DNA from 2 places in the Photobacterium sp. 53610 genome. Region 1 is predicted to be linked to the other one. Evidence: riboswitches for the same ligand, from Rfam matches in the RefSeq annotation. Region 1 holds a riboswitch; the other holds the start of a gene.

Region 1 (5,693 bases):
GGCCGGGAAATAATTTGCGGGAACAGGGGAAGAAGCACATTCTGAGATGAGGCTGGTGCTGGGGAAAGGGCCAGATCTCAGTCTGGCCCTTTGTAAATGGCTTATCAGATCCGGTATTTATGATGCTTCGGCCGCAGTCAGTCCCTGTTGCCAGAACGCAACTTCCATTCGTGTCGCTGTCCTGAAGATGTTGATGAGCTGCTGACCTCTCGGACTGTGTACAGAGATTTCTTCCAGCAGACTGTTCAGATAATGGATGCTGTTCTGTACATCGTGTTGGAAGGATTCGCCACCATACAGCGTAATCCAGCTGCTGTATGGGTTATTGGTTAAGTTGGTTTCAGTGGCATGAATCAGTCTTTCACCGATCATGGCATAACCAATCGCACAAGGTGCGAGGGCCGTAAACAGGTCAGCCATGTCGCCAGCCATGCCCGTATCAAGCACATAACGGGTGTAAGCCACAGTGCCGACATCTTCGGCTTCCGCCTCCATATCTGACTCAGTAAGTCCCCATTGTTCACAATAACTGATGTGATGATGCATCTCGCTGCCAATCAACGCTTGTAACCCCGGGAGAGGGCGTCGCATTTCGTCTAAAGTCCGCGCTTTAAAAATAGCCAGTGCGTAAGCACGGGCATAATGTTTCAGGAACAAAAAATCCTGTTTCAGATAGTGCAGGTAAGCCGCCGGGTTCAGTTCCCCACTGGCGAGTTGCTGCACAAAGATGTGGTGGGTGTAGTCATGCCAGTCATTTTGACATGCATTGATCAAATCCAGATGATTCATGTGTATTCCCTGAAATGTGTGTTTCTTGTGTTCTGACATGGCTTAAAAAGCCGGGACAAAATCTTTCGCTTTGGGGGCGTTATCGATGATCTTGTGTTGATACATAAAATCAGAGAATTGATCGTAGCGGGCCTGATCAACCGCTGCCGGACGGAGAGCAAAGCGCGGCAAGGTATCTCGCCAAGCCATTTTGTTCAGCTCATTGTCCAGGGTATCGGGTGAATATGAGATGAAGGTTTTCCAGGCCTGATCCGGGTGATTCACAATGTACTGCGTTGCTTTTTCCAGTGCCTTGTTGAATTTTTTGAGGTCTTCAGCGTTGTACTGTTTTTTATTGGCGACCACGACCAGTTCGTCATAAGGCGGTACACCGTGCTCCTCAGGGAAGAACGCTTTTGCCTGATAGCCTTCCAGTGCCAGCTGGTTTGACTCGAAGTTACGCAGGCCACCCCAGATGGCGTCAACTTTTCCGGATGCCAGCGAAGAAGAGAGTGCCCAGCCAACATTCACGATTTTGACCTCGGAGAAATCAACACCGGCTGTTTTCAGCATGGTACCAATAGTCGCTTCTTCATTTCCTGCAATGGCGATTCCAATGGTTTTTCCTTTCAGATCAGCCAGTGATTCAATCCCTTTTTTATCCAGGACCATCAAGGTGTTGAGCGGCGTTGCAATCAGGGTGGAAGCCCGAATCAACGGAAGACCTGCCGCCACATCAATTGTCAGGCTGGTCTGGTAAGAAATGGCTAAATCAGTTTTGCCTGCGGCAACCAGTTTGGCGGGCATGGACGGATCGGCTGGTTCCTGAATTTTAATGTCGAGCCCTTGCTCCTGAAACAGGCCATTTTTCTGAGCAATGATGATCGGGCCGTGATTAGGGTTAACAAACCAGTCCAGCATCAAGGTGAGTTCTTTCGCTTGTGCCTGGAATGTCACAGCTGTCACTGCGACAGCGATCGCGGTACGGGTGGGGAAGTGAATCATAAGCGTATCCTTGGTTAAATCATGATTGTGACTGACTGTTTTCAGGCAGCCATGGAATTGCGCGTTTCAGCAGAAAGTCTGTCCCGAAATAAAGAGCAACAGAGAGGCTGGCCAATATGATAAGAGCTGCAAACATCTCATCGATCATCATTCGGGCATTGGCCTGTAACATCAGGTAGCCCAGTCCTTCGCTGGCACCGACCCACTCACCGACAACGGCACCAATCGGTGCGACGACAACAGCCACACGGATTCCGGATGCCAGTGCCGGTAATGCAGCCGGCAGCCGGATGTGGCGCAGGATTTGCCAGCGAGTTGCATGAAGTGTTTTTGCCAGATCAAGATATCCTTGTGGTGTATGGCGAAGACCGTCATAGCAGCAGGTCGTCACCGGAAAGAAAATGATGATGGCAGCCATCACAACTTTGGAGGCGATACCGTATCCCAGCCAGAGCATCAGAATTGGGGCGAGTGCGAAAACAGGAATCGCCTGACTGGCTATCAGCAGGGGCAACATCCAGCGTCTGACAGGGGTAAAAAGCAGCATCAACAATGCACAAAAGAGTCCGACCCCTAACCCTGTGACCAGACCCAGCATGATTTCACAGGTTGTGACCCAGGCATGGCGAAGCAGTACATCGTGGCGCTGAATCAGTTTATTGAGTACAGCCAGTGGTTCCGGCAGGATAAAACCGGGCAATTGAAACACTGTGACCACAGCCTGCCAGCCGAGGGCCAGAACACCAAGACTGATCACCAGCCGAGCGAGCGGGTGATGGTGAATAGAACGTGTTTTGACAGGCGTGCCGGTCTGCCATTGAGCCAATAATTTAGTCATTGTGTTGGTTTACCAAACTCAGGGCTTTCAGGATCTGCTGCTGACAATTCACAAGACGGGCGTCGATTTCACGCGGAATCGTCCCGTCCGGGGTTGGCAGCGAGGTGATTTTTGCGGGCTGGCCTTGCATCAGGAACACAGAGTGTCCCAGACGGAGTGCTTCCTGAGGGTCATGTGTAATGAGCAGAACGGTTCGGTTTTCCAGCAGTTCTGCAGCCAGATCCTGCAATTTGTATCGTGTGACAGCATCCAGTGCTGAAAAAGGTTCATCCATTAATACGAGTGGCTGGTCCTGCATCAGGGTTCGGGCGAGTGAAACCCGCTGACGCATTCCGCCAGAGAGCCTTGATGGGGGGGCAGAGATGTATTTTTTTAAGCCGACGCGTTCTAACAGTGCAATCGCTTGTGACTGATGCGTCTCACTGACTTTTCCGTGTCTGAGCTGAACACCAAAGCAAACATTATCCAGCACATTCAGCCAGGGAAGCAGTAAATCCTGCTGAGCCATATAGGCAATCTGTGCATTCACAGGTTGGTTGCTGCTGGTTTTAATGCTCCCTTGCCAATGGACGTCGGCGGGTAATAATCCGGCCAGTAGCCTGAGTAATGTGGTTTTACCGCATCCGCTTTGCCCGAGAATGCAATGCCACTGGCCTGGGATTAAACTGAGATTCAGCTGTCTGAATAATGGCATTTCCTGATCAGGGTAATGCAAACGAATATTATTCAGCTGAACCCCCAAGCCTGCCTGCCGGTCAGTCATGTGGTTTTCTTCCTGACGAGTGATGATTTGCTCAGGCACCTGCTTTTCCTTAACGCGGCTGGAGTGAATAGAAGTGATGAACCGGGCCATGACCTTGGCCAATCCGAAGTTGATCCGCATGTAACAGGGCTTGCGTCAGATAGGCTTTCCCGCGTGTCACGGCTTCTGTGAGGGTGTGTCCCTGAGCCAGATAAGAAGCAATCGCTGCAGACAGCGTGCATCCCGTGCCATGCGTGTTCTGCGTCTGAACTCGCGAAGCAGTTAGGGTGACGGTGTCACTTTCTAGGATGAGATAGTCCGTGCTTTGTGCTTCCTGTTCCCAATGTCCCCCTTTCAGCAAAACAGCTTCAGTGTTGAGTTGTTTCAACTGCTCAATCAGCGCTTCTTTTTCTTCTGTTTCTTTTGTGTGCATAACAGTTGAAACTGTACCAGAAAGGGATGGATTTCGGGTTAAAGCGACTGCCTCTGGCAGATTTGGCGTGATCAGTGTTGCCAGAGGAAGAAGTTCTGATTTCAGGGTGGAAATGGCATCGGCTTCCAGTAATAAGTCACCGCTGGTTGCGACCATCACCGGGTCGAGAACGATGAATTTCGGCCGGTATTGACGCAGTTTTTTAGCAACAGCACGAATGATAGTCGCATCACTCAGCATGCCTATTTTTACCGATTGGATATCAAGGTCGCTGAAGACAGCATCCAGCTGTTGTTCAACAAACGCCGGGCTGACCGGAAAAATACCCGTTACGCTCTGTGTATTTTGAGCCGTCAGTGCCGTGATAACCGAGCAGGCATAGCCGCCAGTTGCCGAAATGGCTTTGATATCAGCCTGTATCCCGGCACCACCACCACTGTCTGAACCTGCAATTGTCAGTGTAATCGGGGTTTTAATTTCTGGGGAAAGTTCATGGTGAGCTGACTTGTTCATTTTCATCCCTTGGCATCAATATCATGATTCATGATGGGGCAGGGATGACGAACAGTCGCGATGGTCACTGAGCCGTCAGGAACTGGCGCTTAGTGGCAGGCAAGTCTGCTAGTTCCCTACGCCAGTATGAGCTGGATCAGGTTCAACGGGTCCCACAGCGTGGTCTCAGCCTTTCGACTCCCCGACTAACGTTTAATCATTCTGTATGTTCAACCGAAGCTTGTTGTCTTCAGTATCATTTTGCGTTGGCATTCTAACCCTGTTTTTTTGAAGAAAGCAAAAGAATTCCAGAAAATCTGTGCGGACTTCGGACAGAGGTGTTAAAGAAAGCCTATGATATCGTTACCGTCAATAATTCTGGAGACATTCAGTGAAACAGCATCATCAGATTAATTACGTTGAATTTCCTGCAAGTAACCTGCCGGCAACAAAAGCTTTTTTTGAATCCGCTTTTGGCTGGTCATTTACAGATTATGGTGATGAATATACAGCTTTTTCGGATCAGGGGCTGGATGGGGGATTTTATGCGGCGCCCCTGAAATCTGAATCAGAAAAAGGTGCGGCTTTAATTGTGCTGTACAGTGATAATTTAGAAGCGACAGAGCAAAAAGTCATCGAAGCGGGCGGCAAAATTGTGAAACCGATTTTTGCGTTTCCCGGAGGCCGCCGGTTCCACTTTACAGAACCGAGTGGTAATGAACTTGCTGTCTGGGCTGATCCAGAGTAGCAAAGCACCCGATTGATGAATGAAAAGAGCTCCTGACGGAGCTCTTTATCGTTCGGGCAATGATGTTGCTTAATTCACTGTTGTAACCCGGCTGCTTCGGTCACCAGACACTGTTCGCAGCTGGACACCACTCGCCGCTGCTGGTGGATTGAGGCGATCATAAGCCTGCCAACTTGCGCCCTGATCGACGGAGTACTCAATGGTCAGGCCAGGGAAGGTGGAGTTCGCCTTCAGGACACCATTTTCGAGGACGCCGCCAGGGACAGGCAGGTTGAACGTAATGCCGCTTTGCTCCAGTTTCGGCAGCACTTTCTGGCCCAGGAGGTTTGCGAAGCGGTTGTAGTCCGTATTACGGGCTGCCTTGTCTACAGGGGTGCCAGCGTTGTCATTGGCTTCCCAGCCCGCCGTATGCCATGCACGCTCGGCCAGACCCAGAACACGCGGGAAAGTCATCCCTTCGAACTGAGCTTCAGTACGGACTGTTTCAGCCCACAGCGAACCCTGAATACCCAATACATTTTCAGGTTTCAGGAGTTTTTTCACACCAGCACCGGCAACCACGTCTTCTTTCGTAATTGGTGCACCGGCACGGGTGAAGTCGGCATTTGCGAACACATCATCCGGCATGTAACCAAAGGTCTTCCGGGTGTCGGTGAAACGTGGCGCC
Region 2 (5,693 bases), on a different contig from region 1:
ACTCAATCAATAACCAGATGGTGCCGGTACGCCTGACGGAAACGGAAGTGAACGAAATCTTCCAGTATGTCGAAGCCAATGAAGGCGCCGAAGTGACGGTTGATCTGGAAACCATGACGGTCAGTGCCAACGGCAAATCGTATTCATTTGAAATCGACGAGTTCCGCCGCCACTGCCTGCTGAACGGTCTGGACAACATTGGCCTGACGCTGCAACACGAAGATAAAATCGCGGAATATGAAAGCAAGATCCCGGCTTTTTTAGCCTGATCTATACTCAAGAGTCAGCCTCAGACACCCTGCTCCGGCAGGGTGTTTTGTTCAGGTCTGCAGGCAAGACATCACACGAACCAGAAAGAAACGCGTTTCCTTTCGGTCTCTTAGATATCAACCATCTACAGAGGTGTTCACATGTTTTCGTTCCGCCGGGCTCTGCCTTTATTCACTGTCCTGATTTTACTCAGCTTCTCATCAGCCCCCATGGCCGCGCCAAAAGCCGACCTCTGGCCGTTCTGGCAAACCAGCAACCCCAAAAGCACCACCACAGTGGATCACAGCGTCTGGCAAAGTCTGCTGAACACCTACCTGCTCGTCGCCCCACAACAGACCCGTTTTCGCTACGCTGCAGTCAGTCCACAAGATAAAAGCAGCCTGAATCAGTATATTGCCGGGCTGACCTCACGCGATCCCCGTCGTTTAAACCGCAATGAGCAGTTCGCATACTGGGTGAATCTCTACAATGCGCTGACCGTCAAAGTGATCCTCGACCACTATCCGGTCAGCTCAATTACCAAGCTGGGGGGGCTGTTCAGTTTCGGGCCCTGGGATGAACAGCTGATCACCATTGACGGCAAAAAACTGTCCCTGAACGATATCGAGCACCGTATTCTCCGCCCGATCTGGCAGGACAAACGCATTCACTATGTGGTGAACTGCGCCAGTCTGGGCTGCCCGGATCTGCTGCCGGAAGTCATGCATGCCGACCAGATCAATGCTCAGCTCGACGGCGCCGCACGCCGCTTCACCAACAGCCCCAAAGGCGTCGATGACAAAGGCGGGCAAGTCCGGCTGTCTTCGATTTATGACTGGTATCAGTCTGATTTCGGCTCACTGACAGATCTGCAGAAACACCTCAACCGCTACCGTAAACAGCCGGTCACGCTCACCAGCCCAAGGTATGATTATGACTGGCGCCTGAATGAGATTCGCTAGTTCCCGGATCCCAGACTGGCATCCGCTAATAATTCCGGCTGGCAACCCGTGCCCGCCCCGTTTACAATGAGAGCCGTTCTCATGGGGAGTCTCCGGACTGAGATCGTGTCTGTTTATTCATATGCAGCACACGGGACCCATTGAACCTGAACCAGGTCATGCTGGCGTAGGAATTGAGAAACTGAAAGCACATCATTACTTTCCCTTTTCGTGACTTTCCTGGGACGTGCTCCCGCTCACTCAACGCCGCGCCTTGAAGAAATCGGAATTCCCTGCCAAGCAGGTACTCAGGAGCGCTTTGTGAAACACATACTGAAAGCTTTACCCTTACTGGTTGCCACCTCGTCTGCAGCCGCTGCTCAACCGACTCTGACGGTATACACCTACAGTTCGTTTACCGCAGACTGGGGCCCGGGCCCTGCAATTGAAAAAACCTTCGAAAAAGAATGTGGCTGTGATTTGCAGTTCGTTGCGCTGGACGATGGGGTGTCCATCCTCAACCGTGTCCGTCTGGAAGGCAAAAACACGAAAGCCGATGTCCTGCTGGGTCTGGACAACAACCTGATGACGGAAGCGAAGAAAACCGGGCTGCTGGCAAAAAGCGGTGTCGACACATCCGCTGTCACCATTCCGGGGGGCTGGCAGGATCAAACCTTCGTGCCTTTCGATTACGGTTATTTCGCCTTTATTTACGACAGCCAGAAGCTCAAGAACCCGCCAGCCAGCCTGAAAGCGCTGGTCGAACGTGACGACCTGAATCTGATCTATCAGGATCCGCGTACTTCGACCCCGGGTCAGGGGCTGATGCTGTGGGTGAAATCCGTCTACGGAGACCAGTCCTCTGATGCCTGGCAGCAACTGGCCAAGAAGACCGTGACCGTCACCAAAGGCTGGTCAGAAGCCTACAATATGTTCCTCAAGGGCGAGACCGATCTGGTGCTGTCTTACACCACTTCCCCGGCCTATCACATCATTGCCGAGAAGGAAGACAAATATAAAGCGGCCAACTTCAGTGAAGGCCACTACATGCAGGTGGAAGTTGCCGCTAAACTGAAGCACAGCCCAAATCAGGCGCTGGCGGATAAGTTCATGAACTTTATCCTGACGCCGGGCTTCCAGTCCCAGATCCCGACCGGCAACTGGATGTATCCGGTCACCGATCAGCCGCTGCCTGAAGCGTTCAAAGCACTGCCGCGTCCGGCCAAATCGCTGGAATTCAGTGCTGACGAAGTTGCGAAAGAGCGCAAAACCTGGGTCCGCGAATGGCAAACAGCCCTGACGCAATAATCCTGTAGGACTGACGTTGTTACTTTCCCGTTCCAGCCTGCCCGGCCTGCTGAGTGCCGGGCTCATTCTGATCCTGGTCGGCGGAGCGCTCAGCGCTCTGCTGGCGCAGGCGACCGACATCCGGCCGCTGGCGCTCTGGCAGGATCCTTACCTGCGCCATGTCACTGCATTCAGCTTTCAGCAGGCCATTTTATCAACGCTGCTGAGCGTGCTCCCGGCCATCCCAGTCGCTTATGCCCTGTCACGCCGCCGTTTTCCCGGCCGGGCGCTGCTGCTGCGCCTGTTCGCCATGACCGTCGTTCTGCCGGTTCTGGTCGCCGTGTTCGGTCTGCTGGCCATTTATGGCAACAGCGGCCTGCTGGCCCAGTGGCTGGCGACGCTGGAGATGAAACTGCCGTTCAGTATTTATGGCCTGAACGGCATTCTGCTGGCCCATGTTTTTCTTAACCTGCCGCTGGCCAGCCGGTTGATGCTGCAAAGTCTGGAAGGCATTCCCGCCGAACAGCATCAGCTCGCCGCACACTTAGGGATGCGAGGCTGGCCGCTGTTCCGGCTGGTCGCCTGGCCGCGGCTGCGTCAGCAACTGCCGCAGGTGGCAGGTCTGGTCTTCATGCTCTGTTTCACCAGTTTTGCCGTCATCATGTCTCTTGGCGGCGGCCCGAAAGCAACCACCATCGAGCTGGCCATTTATCAGGCGCTGCGATATGACTTTGATTTAGCCGCCGGTGCCATGCTGGCGCTTTGGCAGATGCTGCTTTGCTGCTCGCTGGTCCTCGTGAGTCAGCGCTTTGCCCGGCCACTGTCGACCCTTACCGGCCGGGTACAGCAGGGCCACCCGAACTATCTCGACAGCCGGGCGGCCCGATGCTGGGATGGATTCTGGATCGGTGCCGTGCTGCTGCTGGTGATACCGCCGATGCTGGCCGTGCTGAGTGCAGGGATCAACAGCAAACTGCCCGGCTTACTCAGTACGCCTGCACTCTGGCAGGCCGTCAGCCACTCGCTGCAAATCGCTGCACTGGCCTGCCTGCTGGCCCTGATCGGTGGGATTGCCATTCTCTGTGCCAGCCGGTTCTGGCGTTTGCAGCATTACAAAGCCTCAGCCGATGGCCTGGAGCTGATCGGCACCATCATTCTGGTCACGCCGGGCCTGGTGATCAGCACCGGGCTGTTTCTGTTACTGCGCGAGTTCACCGATGTATTTGCCTCGGCTTTCTGGGTGGTGGTCGCCGTCAATGCCCTGATGGCGCTGCCTTATGTCATCAAGACCCTGAGTCAGCCCATGCTGCATCTGGCCCAGCAGTACAACCCGCTGTGTCAGAGTCTGGGCATGCGCGGCCTGTCCCGGTTGTATCTGGTGGAATGGCGGGCGCTGCGCAAACCAGTCGCTCAGGCGATGGCAATCAGCTTTGTCCTGTCACTGGGCGATCTCGGGGCCATTGCCCTGTTCGGCAGTCAGGATTTTCAGACGCTGCCGCTCTACCTGTTCCAGCTGATGGACAGCTATCAGATGGATGCTGCTGCCGTTGCCGCACTATTCCTGCTGCTGCTCAGCCTGGGAATTTTTACTGCGGTGGAGCGCCTGCTCATATCCCGCACCGCTTCCTCCGTTCACGCTTCACATGGATAACCTATGACTGCCCCGATGCTGACCCTGTCCCAACTCTGTCACTGCTACCGCCATGGTCATCAGGAATCCATGACGCTGAGCTTCGATCTCAGCGTCGATAAAGGCGACATCCTGGCCGTAATCGGCCCCAGCGGGGCTGGCAAAAGTACCCTGCTGGCGATGATTGCCGGATTCCTCAAACCCGACAGTGGCGAGCTTTATATCGACGGTGAAAAAATTGACCGGCAATCACCGGCAGAGCGACCGCTGTCGATCCTGTTTCAGGATCACAACCTGTTTCCGCACCTGAGTGTGTTCGACAACATTGCGCTGGGGATCCATCCCGGCCTCAAGCTCAGCGCCGCAGAGAAAGTGCAGGTTCAAACGGCTGCCCAGCGGGTGGGGATCGGCCCGTATCTGGATCGCCTGCCGGAGCAGCTTTCCGGCGGCCAGAAACAACGGGTCGCACTGGCTCGCTGCCTGGTGCGCCACCGCCCGCTGCTGTTACTGGATGAGCCTTTTTCTGCCCTGGATCCGGCGCTGCGGCAGGAAATGCTGGATCTGGTTGCCGGTCTGGCGAAAGAAGCCGGGATCACGGTGCTGATGATCACCCACAGCCCGGATGACGCCATGAAGATCGCCGACCATTGTGCCTTTGTCGATCAGGGTCGCATTCAGGTGTGTGGCCCCACCCAGCAGGTGCTGAGTGAGGCATCAGATGATGGGTTAAGAAAATATCTGGGGCGCTGAGTACTCCGGCAGATCACACGCCCTGTGATTACAGGTTTTCTTCCGCAAATTCCGCCAGACGGCTGCGGACCACGCCATTCAGATAAATGTTGGCACTGCCTTCAAAATCCTTAAATCGTTCAACGATATAGGTCAGGCCTGATGTCACAGGCGACAGGTATGTAGAATCGATCTGTGCCAAGTTACCGGAACAGACCAGCTTGGTGCCCTCACCACACCGGGTGATGATGGTCTTGATTTGCGACGCGGTCAGGTTCTGACACTCATCCAGCAACACAAAGGCGTTCTGAATCGAGCGGCCGCGCATAAAGTTAATCGATTTGAACTGGATGTTGGCTTTTTCGAAAATGTATTTCATCGAGCCGTCGGTGCAGACATCATGCTTGTGCAGTGCTTCCATGGTATCTGTCACTGCGGCCAGCCAGGGCATCATCTTCTCTTCTTCCGTCCCCGGCAGGAAACCGATGGATTCGGCGATATCCGGGGTATTCCGGGTCACGATAATCTTGTCATACATCCCTTTTTCAATCACCTGCTCCAGCGCAGCCGCCATCGCCAGGATCGTCTTACCACAGCCGGCCGGGCCGGTCAGGATCACCAGATCAATATCCGGATCGAGCAGCGCATCGAGCGCCATGCCCTGATAAATATTCTTCGGATGAATCCCCCAGGCCTGACGGTGCATCAACCGCTCATGCCCCAGATCTTTCAGAGTGACGTTTTCCCCGTCGAGATCCTGGATCCGGGCGGCAAAATCCGTGTCCTGATCAATCAGGTACTGATTGACAAAAGGTGAATCAAACAATTCCTGCGGCAGCTTGTGCAGGGTTGAGCGG

What was found. A riboswitch is a leader RNA that binds a small molecule or an ion and turns the genes downstream of it on or off. The one in region 1 is predicted to bind thiamine pyrophosphate.
Region 2: linked by a shared signal. The riboswitch ahead of thiB (thiamine ABC transporter substrate binding subunit) and the one ahead of thiD (bifunctional hydroxymethylpyrimidine kinase/phosphomethylpyrimidine kinase) in region 1 are both predicted to bind thiamine pyrophosphate.

The regions. Positions count from the first base shown of each region.
Region 1 is NZ_JAXOFS010000002.1:353,371-359,063, reverse strand. It holds gene SPK40_RS08215 (TetR/AcrR family transcriptional regulator) at 1-13, shown strand, start outside; gene tenA (thiaminase II) at 118-789, opposite strand; gene SPK40_RS08205 (ABC transporter substrate-binding protein) at 832-1,773, opposite strand; gene SPK40_RS08200 (ABC transporter permease) at 1,793-2,611, opposite strand; gene SPK40_RS08195 (ABC transporter ATP-binding protein) at 2,604-3,374, opposite strand; gene thiD (bifunctional hydroxymethylpyrimidine kinase/phosphomethylpyrimidine kinase) at 3,424-4,299, opposite strand; TPP riboswitch at 4,396-4,493, opposite strand; gene SPK40_RS08185 (VOC family protein) at 4,670-5,026, shown strand; gene SPK40_RS08180 (family 20 glycosylhydrolase) at 5,096-5,693, opposite strand, start outside.
Region 2 is NZ_JAXOFS010000003.1:49,341-55,033, reverse strand. It holds gene leuD (3-isopropylmalate dehydratase small subunit) at 1-269, shown strand, start outside; gene SPK40_RS10190 (DUF547 domain-containing protein) at 411-1,211, shown strand; TPP riboswitch at 1,284-1,402, shown strand; gene thiB (thiamine ABC transporter substrate binding subunit) at 1,512-2,498, shown strand; gene thiP (thiamine/thiamine pyrophosphate ABC transporter permease ThiP) at 2,515-4,128, shown strand; gene thiQ (thiamine ABC transporter ATP-binding protein) at 4,144-4,857, shown strand; gene SPK40_RS10170 (PhoH family protein) at 4,886-5,693, opposite strand, start outside.